Regions from separate parts of the Fodinicola feengrottensis genome, predicted to be linked through region 1. Evidence: riboswitches for the same ligand, from Rfam matches in the RefSeq annotation. Region 1 holds a riboswitch; each other region holds the start of a gene.
The links. A riboswitch is a leader RNA that binds a small molecule or an ion and turns the genes downstream of it on or off. The one in region 1 is predicted to bind S-adenosylmethionine.
Positions count from the first base shown of each region.

Region 2: it holds a riboswitch for S-adenosylmethionine, as region 1 does, so the genes downstream of both, thrC (threonine synthase) here and ABD301_RS10865 (GNAT family N-acetyltransferase) in region 1, are expected to answer to the same signal.
Region 3: it holds a riboswitch for S-adenosylmethionine, as region 1 does, so the genes downstream of both, ABD301_RS28965 (aminotransferase class V-fold PLP-dependent enzyme) here and ABD301_RS10865 (GNAT family N-acetyltransferase) in region 1, are expected to answer to the same signal.

Region 1 covers NZ_BAAANY010000008.1:247,962-251,203, forward strand. The annotation lists gene ABD301_RS10850 (AraC-like ligand-binding domain-containing protein) at 1-142, shown strand, start outside; gene ABD301_RS10855 (VOC family protein) at 234-641, shown strand; gene ABD301_RS10860 (alpha/beta fold hydrolase) at 655-1,551, shown strand; SAM riboswitch class IV at 1,702-1,815, shown strand; gene ABD301_RS10865 (GNAT family N-acetyltransferase) at 1,834-2,418, shown strand.
Region 2 covers NZ_BAAANY010000025.1:13,748-16,989, forward strand. The annotation lists gene ABD301_RS29640 (glucosyl-3-phosphoglycerate synthase) at 1-85, opposite strand, end outside; gene ABD301_RS29645 (DUF3558 family protein) at 486-1,055, shown strand; gene ABD301_RS29650 (DUF3558 family protein) at 1,083-1,640, shown strand; SAM riboswitch class I at 1,779-1,920, shown strand; gene thrC (threonine synthase) at 1,935-3,179, shown strand; gene ABD301_RS29660 (MFS transporter) at 3,202-3,242, opposite strand, start outside.
Region 3 covers NZ_BAAANY010000023.1:174,330-177,571, forward strand. The annotation lists gene ABD301_RS28965 (aminotransferase class V-fold PLP-dependent enzyme) at 235-1,572, opposite strand; SAM riboswitch class IV at 1,605-1,720, opposite strand; gene ABD301_RS28970 (hypothetical protein) at 1,791-2,084, shown strand; gene pgm (phosphoglucomutase (alpha-D-glucose-1,6-bisphosphate-dependent)) at 2,142-3,242, shown strand, end outside.

The sequences.
Region 1 (3,242 bases):
CGTCAGCGCCATCGGTGCCCGGTGGGGACTTCCCGACTCGGCCCATTTCAGCCGCCTTTTCCATCGTACGTACGGATTGCCGCCCGTCGAGTACCGCCGCAGCTGCCTGCTGCCAGCGGCCGCGGCTGGTGTGCACGGATAGTCAAGCGGCTGGCGCCAGAACCCAAGACCGACCGGGTTGGCGCCGCACAGACTGTCGTTGTTCGCACCAGTGGGCGCGAACGACCACCAAAATGAAGGGCACCACGATGGCCGCGACGCTGTTCGTCAACCTGCCGGTCCAGGACCTGGACCGGTCCAAGGCCTTTTTCACCGCTCTGGGCTTCGACTTTTTCGGTGCGACCGATGACATGGCGTCGGTGATCATCAGCGAACGGACCCAGGTGATGCTGCTGAAGAAGCCGCTTTTTGCCTCGTTCATCACAAACGACATCGTCGATCCGACCAAGAGCACCCAGGTGATGCTGGCGTTGGGGCTGCAGGACCGCGCACAGGTCGACAGTCTGGTCGACAAGGCGCTGGCGGCGGGGGCGACCGCGCTTGGCGAAGCCCGCGACGAAGGCGGCCGTTACCAGCGCGCTTTCAGTGATCTGGACGGTCACCATTGGGAAGCTCTCTGCCTGGTCGGCCCAAACGACTGAAGGACGCCCCCCAGTGACGAAGGTAGTGAGTTCGGCGGACGGCACCGCGATCGCGTACGACAGGACCGGCGACGGACCGGCGATCGTGCTCGTTCACGGTGCCTTCACCGACAAAACGCATCCAACACTGGCTGCCGTGGCGACAGCGCTGGCGCCCTGGTTCACGGTGCTCAACTACGACCGTCGCGGCCGCGGCGAGAGCGGCGATATCCGGCCGTACGCCGTGGACCGCGAGGTCGAGGACCTGGCAGCGGTCATCGCGGCGGCCGGTGGATCAGCGATGGTGTTCGGCGGGTCCAGCGGCTCCGCACTGGTGCTGGAGGCAGCCCACCGCGGCGCCCCGATCACCCGGATGGCGCTGTGGGAGCCGCCATACCACGTGGACGAGACCGCGCCCTATTTGCCTGCTGATTTCGCGCTACAGCTGGGAAAGCTGGTCGACGCTGGCCGGCCGGGGGACGCGGTCGCGCTGTTCCTGACCGGTGCAGCGCAGGCCCCCGCCGAGGTGGTCGCCGCCATGCGGGCCGACCCGTCCTGGCCGGCCAGTGAGGCGATCGCGCATACCCTGGCGTACGAAGCCGCCGTGATGGGGCCGGGCAATGCCCTGCCGACCGTGCGCCTCCACACGCTGACGCAGCCAACGCTGGTGCTTACTGGAGGCGCCAGCCCAGCGTGGATGGTCAACGGCGGAATGGCAGTCGCCACAGCTATTCCCGGCGCTTTCCACCGGGTCCTGGAAAAACAGCAGCACAACGTGGACCCGACAGCGCTCCTACCGGCTCTCCTGGAAATTCTTTGCCACCACCGAAAACAGTCAGGGAACCTGAATGGTTCACCGGCGCAGAGGGCGAGCCGCTGGCATTTGTCGGGTTGGCGACTTTCGGTCTCCGCGGCATTCGCTTGGTGCTGAATCCGGTCATGCGCCTGAGGTCTGGACGACAGTCAGATGGCACGCAATTTCACTGTGCAACACCAATGTTTCGGCTGTCAAGCGGACGAGACCTGCTGATAGCGGCGGCTGAGTTCCGCTGGCGGGTCGGTGGTGTTAGCGTCGTGTACAGGTCATGAGTGCCAGCGCAAAGCCCCGGCTCGCTGGCCGGCAACCCTCCTGGGTGGGCGGGGTGCTCCGGGTGAGGACCGGGCCCGAGATGTGTGTGTCGGGCAAGCCGCGAAGCAGAGGAGTTGTGTGCTGATGTCCCGATTCTTTGGCGAGACCGCTGTGCCCGGTGAGTTCGCGCCGGTACGGTTTCGACCCGCCTGCGCCGAGGATGCCGAACGGATCGCTTTGCTGCATGCCGATAGTTGGCGCCGGCATTATCGGGGCGCGTACGCCGACTCGTTTTTGGACGGTGACGTTGAGGCCGACCGGAGCGCGGTGTGGTCGGCGCGGTTCGCCGGACCTGCCAACAGTGTGACTGTCGTCGCCGAGAGCGGCGACCGGCTGGTTGGTTTTGTTCACGTCGTACTCGACGAGGATCCGATATGGGGGAGCCTGGTCGATAATTTGCATATCGCACACGACCAGCGTCGGACAGGCCACGGTACGTACCTGCTGGGCTGCGCTTCGCGTGCGGTTGCCGAGCGAGCGACCGGCAACGGGATGTATTTGTGGGTGCTGAAGCAGAACACGGCCGCGCAGCAGTTCTACCGCGCGAACGGAGCTACGTGCGCGGAGGCGGCGCTGGTGCCGCCACCCGGCGGAGATCCAACCCGGCTCAAGGGCACCCCAAGCTGTTTGCGCATGGCATGGACCGATGTCGCAACGCCCCGGGGTTAGCGATACGAGACTCTCGAGTTCACGGATGGTCGACGATCAGAAGGATCGTCGCGAGGCTATCCGCTCTGTTCCTGCGCTAGTGGCGGCCGATCGGGGCTCATCGCCGCGCGTTCACACTGCCCGTTTGCCTTGCCGTCGCTTTGAACCAGTGGCCGCGGTGTCCTCAGATGGGAACCTGACTGTGACACCACGGCACCGAATGGGATCGCGCGGCGGCCAACGGCGAGAACCGTGCGGCCTCCCGCAGCCATCGGCTTGGAGACGGACAAACCGTCGGCAACCAGTCGACGGTATCGTCGTTCAGTTCCGCGGCCTTGTCCTCACAGCAAACAGAAATCCGTACACCAGGACGCCCGAGTGCAGCCGAACAGTCGAAGGCGAAGGTTGCCGGATGAAATCCATCAAGAGGCAATGTGCAATCGAGCCAACCTCGACCTGCTCCGGCGTCGCGTAGTTTCTTAGTATCTATCCTCGCCCGCCCAAATCGATCACAACCTTGCGCCAGAGCCAGACACAATGGTCCGTTGCCGCGACTTGTCCCCTGCTGCCGGTGCCCACCCGAAACGATGAAATGTGACGCATCTCTGAACCGCGAGAACGTAGCCCGCGAATACATAGGTATGGCGAGGCGATGCCGTGTAGTCCCAGTCAGCGCGCTCGGCCCGGGAGCACGCTCGACATTGATGGGGGTTGTGTTCGGTCAAGCGTTTGTGGGTTAGTTGATCAGCGGCAGCGCTGAAATCGGTCCGGATCGTCGGAGATCCCTGGTCGCCTGCGCGGGCTTGTCGGCACTGGACTGGTCGCGCTGCGCCGGGGTTCTGTTC
Region 2 (3,242 bases), on a different contig from region 1:
CTTTCGCGGCGCGCAACCTCTCGACCGGCCAGTCGCCGGCCGCCGTGGTCTGCTGGGCGAACCAGCGCCGGGCGCGGGGATGCATGGCAACAGTGTGCCGGGTCTGGCCGGCCCCGATAGCGCCCGGTCCCGGCCGTACGCACGGTAACCCGCTGATCGTGCTGGGTGTCCGGCCGGCTGTGACCGGAGTCGCAGCGGATCCGCCGGTTGGCACCGATCGTTGCCCAAGAAGGCAGCGATGAGGGAATAGTGCCCTTCCCGGGCTGGATTTCCGGGTGGCTCGCAGGGTATTCGCCTGTTATGTTCCGGCCGGGTTCTTGGTGCCCGCGTGCCAGCATGGCCGCAGGCCTTCCGCCGGCGATTCCCGCCCACCCTGTTCATCCCGAGGAGTTCACGTGTCCGCGATATCCGCGGACCGCGGGCACCGTCCACATCGGTCTACGCACCGCCAGCCATTCACGTCTTACCTTGAGGGAGAGAGATCAATGAACATCCGTCGTGTCGCCCTGGCCGCTGGAGCATTCGCGCTCGGCGTGGGAATGCTGACCGGGTGCGGTCTGACGCCCAAGACCGCCGCGACGCCGTCCCCGTCGGCGCCAGCCGCGGCGGACAGCTCGCCGACCGCGTCGGCGGCCGGATTCCCGTCCGTGTGTGACATGTTCACCGACGCCGACATGTCAGCGCTCACCCAAGGAACCATCGCGAGCCACAAGCCGGACGGCAAGTCGACGCCGGCCGCACCTGCCTGCGACTGGCTCAGCGCCGATGGCGGCATCACGGTGACGGCTTCTCTCCGCACCACCACGAAATCCGATTTCGACAGCTCCGCGGACGGCTATACCCCGGTCAGCGGTGTCGGTGACAAAGCGACCGAGTTGCACGGGATTCTGACCGTGTTTCACGCACCCACGACCGAGATCGGCATCATCTTCGGCGGCGGTGGCGACCCGGACGTCGCTATCCAGAAGGCCATCGCGCTCAAAATCATCGAAAAGCTCGACGGTGGCGCGTCCCCCTCGCCGAGTGCCTCCGCTTCGGCCTCCGCGTCGGAGTAGTTCTCCTTTCTGGAAGGAAAAGCCGAAATGAAGAGCCATCGTCTCCTGGTTGCGGCCACGATCGCGGCCGTGGTGCTCGCCGGCACCGGCGGCTGCGGTTTGTTGCAGAAGAAGGACAACCCGCCGGCCAGTCAGGCGGCAGGTCCGGCCGGCACCGCCGCACCGGTCCCGACCGTGTCGAGCAACCTGCCCGATGTCTGTACGTTGATCACCGACGACCAGATGTCCCAGTTCACCGGCAACAAGATCGTCAGCCACGGGCCGGACAAGTCGACTACCGGCAAGGACGCGATCGGCTGCACCTGGTCGGACGCCAACAACCAGGTGATGTCCGTCGACATCGGCAATGCGACGAAGGCGCAGTTCGACAACGACGCCAACGGCAATCCCTCGGTCACCGGCGTCGGCGACGAGGCGTACTCGGTCGCCGGCCAGCTCCTGTACGTCCTCGACGGCAACTACCAGTTCTCCGCGAGCGGGGTGGCCGGCTCGTCCGGGGAGCCGGCTCGGGTCGCCGCCATCAAGCAGGCGATCCAGTCGCTGAGCGGCGCGTCGGCCTCGCCGAGCCCGTCCGCCTCTTCCTGAGCGCAAGCCGCTCGTACGAGCAACGCCACACCCGTCAACAACCCGGCGGTGTGGCGTTGCTCGCATGCGTACGAGCTGATTTCGGTTTCGAATACCGCCAGCCGACCGCGTATGCTCCTAGTCATAACTGAATATGTGCCCTCATCCAGAGGGGCAGAGGGAACCGGCCCGTTGAAGCCCCGGCAACCACCTCGCGCGTGAGTCTCAAGACCATCTACCCGCGGGACAGGTGCCAACTCCGGCCCGTCAGAGCAGAGCGCTCGGACGGGGAAGATGAGCGAGGAGGCTCTTGTCTTGACTGTTGAATCGCCTGCCAGCTGTCTGCGCTGTCGGAACTGCGGTGCGCAATTCCCGCTGATCGCCGTGCACGCCTGCGCCGAGTGTTTCGGCCCGCTGGAAGTGGGCTATGACCAGGAAAAACTCAACGCGGTGACCCGTGCGCAAATCGAGGCGGGGCCGCAGAACATCTGGCGGTACGCGCCGCTGCTGCCGGTCGGTCAGGACCCGGAAACCCGCGCGACGCTGAACCCGGGCATGACCAAGCTCGTTCGCGCCGACCGGCTCGGCGCCGAACTGGGCTTCACCGCGCCGCTGTGGGTCAAGGACGACAGCGGCAACCCCACCCACGCCTTCAAGGACCGGGTCGTGTCGCTGGCGCTGACGGCCGCGAAGGGCCTCGGCTTCACCTCGGTGGCCTGCGCGTCCACCGGCAACCTGGCCAACTCGGTGGCCGCGCACGCGGCCCGGATCGGCTGGCCGGCGACCGTGTTCATCCCGGCGGACCTGGAACCGAGCAAGATCATCGCGAGCGCCGTGTACGCGCCGCGGCTGGTCGCGGTGGACGGCTCGTACGACGACGTCAACCGGCTGACCAGCGAGCTCGGCGAGACCGATGAGTTCGAAAGCACCGCGTTCGTCAACCAGAACGTCCGGCCGTACTACGCGGAAGGTTCCAAGACCCTCGGCTACGAGGTCGCCGAGCAACTCGGCTGGAAGATCCCCGCGCAGGTGGTCATCCCGATCGCGTCCGGCTCGCTGCTGACCAAGATCGACAAGGCGTTCGCCGAGCTGGCCAAGATCGGCCTGGTGCCGAACACTCCGTGGAAGGTCTTCGGGGCACAGTCGCTGGGCTGCTCGCCGGTCGCCGAGGCGTTCCACGCCGGCCACGACGTGGTGCAGCCGGTCCGCCCGACCGGCATCGCGAAGAGCCTGAACATCGGCAACCCAGCGGACGGCCCGTACGTGCTGGACGCGGTTCGGCGGACCGGCGGCTCGATCGCGGTCGCCGATGACGACGACATCCGCGAGGGCATCTCGCTGCTGGCCCGTACGACCGGCATCTTCGCCGAGACCGCCGGCGGAGTGACCGTCTCGTGCCTCGCGAAACTGGTCAAGGACGGCCTGATCGACACCTCCCAGGAGACCGTCATCTACAACACCGGCGAAGGTCTCAAAACCGCCGACGTGTTGGACGTACATCCCACCCACCGCATCAAGCCCACCCTCAAATCCGCCACCGAAGCCGGTTTGTTGAGCTGAGTGGTCATGGCAGGCACCGCGGCTAGCGGGTGTTGGCGGGGGTGGCGGCGGGCGCGGGGGTAC
Region 3 (3,242 bases), on a different contig from region 1:
AACCAGGGTGAACCGTGAATTCGGCGAAACGCTCATGCCACCGTGCACGCCCAGCACGAACAGCGTTCCCGGCTGCACCGGCGGCACGCCCCGAGCCAGGCTCCCGGTGCCCTGGGACAGCAGGTTGACCTCACTGGACAGGCCACCAGACGCAGCGAACCCCACGACCGCTCCTCCATCCGCCTGACCTGCGAAAACGCAGTCTACAGCGGCGGCGGCGAGACCCCTCCCGGATCAGTTGGCGCAGGGCGAGGTGCCGGCGGTGGAACCCAGCGCCCAGTCCGGTCGCGGCCGCGGGTCCGGGGACGGCGTCCAACGGCCGTCGACCTGCGCGTACGTCCACTTCGCGCCGGATTCCAGGAACTCCGAGAGCGCCCTGACCAGCCGGTCCACGTCGTCCGAGCAGGACCCGACGCCGAGGCTCGCGCGGATGGCGCCGGCTGCCAGCCCAAGCCGGGACAGCAGCGGGTGCGCGCAGAATTTCCCATCGCGTACGCCAATGCCGTGCTCGGCCGACAGGTACGCGGCGACCAGCCCCGGGTCGTATCCGGGCAGGCTGAAAGTGACCACTCCGATCGCGCCGGGGCTGTCCGGGAAGATCCGGTGCACTCGTACGCCGTCGAGCCCGGCCAGACCGTCCAGCAGCCGCTCCTGAAGGGCGGCTTCGTGGGCTTCCTGCGCGCCAGCCGGCAGCGCGGCGAGCAGCTGGCACGCCCTCGCGAGCGCGGCCGCGCCGAGCACGTTGGGCGTGCCGCCCTCGTGCCGGGCCGGCGCTGGCGCCCACGCGGTGTCGGTCAGGGTGACCTGGCGGACGGCACCGCCACCGGCCAGGTACGGCCGACCGGTGTCGAGCCAGTCGCGGCGCCCGACCAGCACGCCCGCACCGAACGGCGCATAGAGCTTGTGGCCGGAAAACGCCAGGTAGTCGATGCCGGCGGCGGCCAGGTCGATCGGCCGGTGCGGGGCGAGCTGGGCCGCGTCGACGGCCAGCCGGGCGCCGTACCGATGCGCGATGGTGGCGATCTCCTCGAGCGGCAGCAACTCGCCGGTCACGTTGGACGCGCCGGTGACGGTGACCAGCGCGGCGGGCGCCGCGGCGAGCGCCGAGTCGAGATCTTTCAGCGTCTGTTCGAGCGTCGAGGAGACCGGCAGGCAGCGGTAGTCGCGGTCCCGCCAAGGCAGCAGGTTGGCGTGGTGTTCGAGGTCCAGGACCAGCACATCGCCGCGGTCCGCGGGCACACAGCCGGCGAGCAGGTTGAAGGCGTCGGTGGTGTTGCGGGTGAAGACGACGACATCGTCATCGCGGGCGCCGAACGCGTTCGCGACGATCGCGCGAGCCGACTCGTACACACCCGTACTCACCTGGGACGCGTAACCGGCGCCGCGGTGCACGCTCGCGTAGAACGGCAGAAGTTCGTTGACGTGACTGGCGACTCCGGCCAGCGCCGGGGCGCTCGCCGCGTAGTCGAGGTTCGCGTACGGGCGACACTCGCCGGTCACCAGCGGCGCGGCCAGATCGCCGCCCACGACGGGCAACAGGGCATCGATCTGGCGGGAGATAACGGCGGTCATGGCAGGCCCCTCGGGTCATGGACCCGCTGCGGGGCCCGCGCTTGCCGTCGCCGATATCGCCGACAGCCCGGTCCTCACCCGGGGCACCCCACCGCGGTTGGAGGGTTGCCGGCCAGCAAGCCGGGGCTACGCGCTGGCACTCATGACCTGTCCAAGACGGTAACCGATCACCCGCGCTGGGGGCAATCACGTTCTGATGTGACGCGTACGATGGGCGCATGCCGCAGGGAACGGACTGGCTTACCACCGCGGAGGCCGCTGCCCGCCTGCATGTGCCGCCCGAGGTTGTGGTGTCGACGGTGCTCAGCTACGGCGCCGACCCGGACATCCACATCATCACCACCGTCGGCGGTCCGATGATCAGCCGCTGCGCGGTGGCCTTCGCGGTGGCCGACCGGCAGCTGAACGAGGCCACCCGGTCCGTCGACCCGACCGAGACGGCCGCCTTCGGCCCGTCACTGGGCCGGCCGTACAGCATGAAAGCCCGCAACCAGGGCCCGTCCGCCCAGTAACAGCCGTCGCACGACCCGGCCCGGGTGTGACTTTTCCGCTGACCTCAAGGAGATCCCATGCCGACAGACCCGCGCGCCGGCCAGCCGGCCCGGCCAGCAGACCTCATCGACGTCGCCGCCGTCGTCACCGCGTATTACACCGAGCACCCCGACCCTGCGGTGCCGAGCCAGCGAGTTTCCTTTGGTACGTCCGGACATCGCGGCGCGTCGCTGAACACCGCCTTCAACGAGGACCACATCGCGGCCACCAGCCAGGCAATCGTGGACTACCGCACCGGGAAGGGCATTTCCGGGCCGCTTTTTCTGGGCAAGGACACCCATGCGCTGTCCGAGCCGGCTTTTTGGACCGCGCTGGAGGTCTTCGCCGCGAACAAGGTGACGGTCGCGATCGACGCGGCCGGCCGCTACACCCCGACACCAGCCGTTTCGCACGCCATTCTGCGGCATAACCGGGAATCCTCCGGGATCGCCGACGGTGTGGTGGTGACGCCTTCCCACAATCCGCCCACCGACGGCGGCTTCAAGTACAACCCGCCGAACGGTGGCCCGGCCGGCAGCGCGATCACCGACTGGATCGGCAAGCGCGCCAACGAATATTTGGCCGCGGGACTGGAAGGTGTAAGGCGGGTTACGACGGCTCGCGCGCGTACGGCCTCGACCACGCACTCGTACGACTTCATGGGGTCCTATGTGGACGACCTGCCGTCCGTCGTCAACATCGACGCGATTCGCCGTGCCGGCGTACGCATTGGCGCCGACCCGCTGGGCGGCGCCTCGGTCGATTATTGGGCGGCTATCGCGGAAACCCACCATCTGGAGCTGACGGTCGTCAATCCGTTGGTGGACCCGACCTGGCGGTTCATGACGCTGGACTGGGACGGCAAGATCAGGATGGACTGCTCATCCGCGTACGCGATGGCGTCGCTGATCTCTCGTCGCTCGGATTTCGACCTGGCCACCGGAAACGACGCCGACGCCGACCGGCACGGCATCGTCACACCGGCCGCCGGCCTGCTGAATCCGAACCACTACCTGGCCGTCGCTATCGACTATCTGTTCCGGAACCGGTCCGGCTGGCCTTCTTCGGCCGCTGTCGGCAAAACGCTGGTTTCCTCCAGCATGATCGACCGGGTCGCCGCCGAACTCGGTCGGGACCTG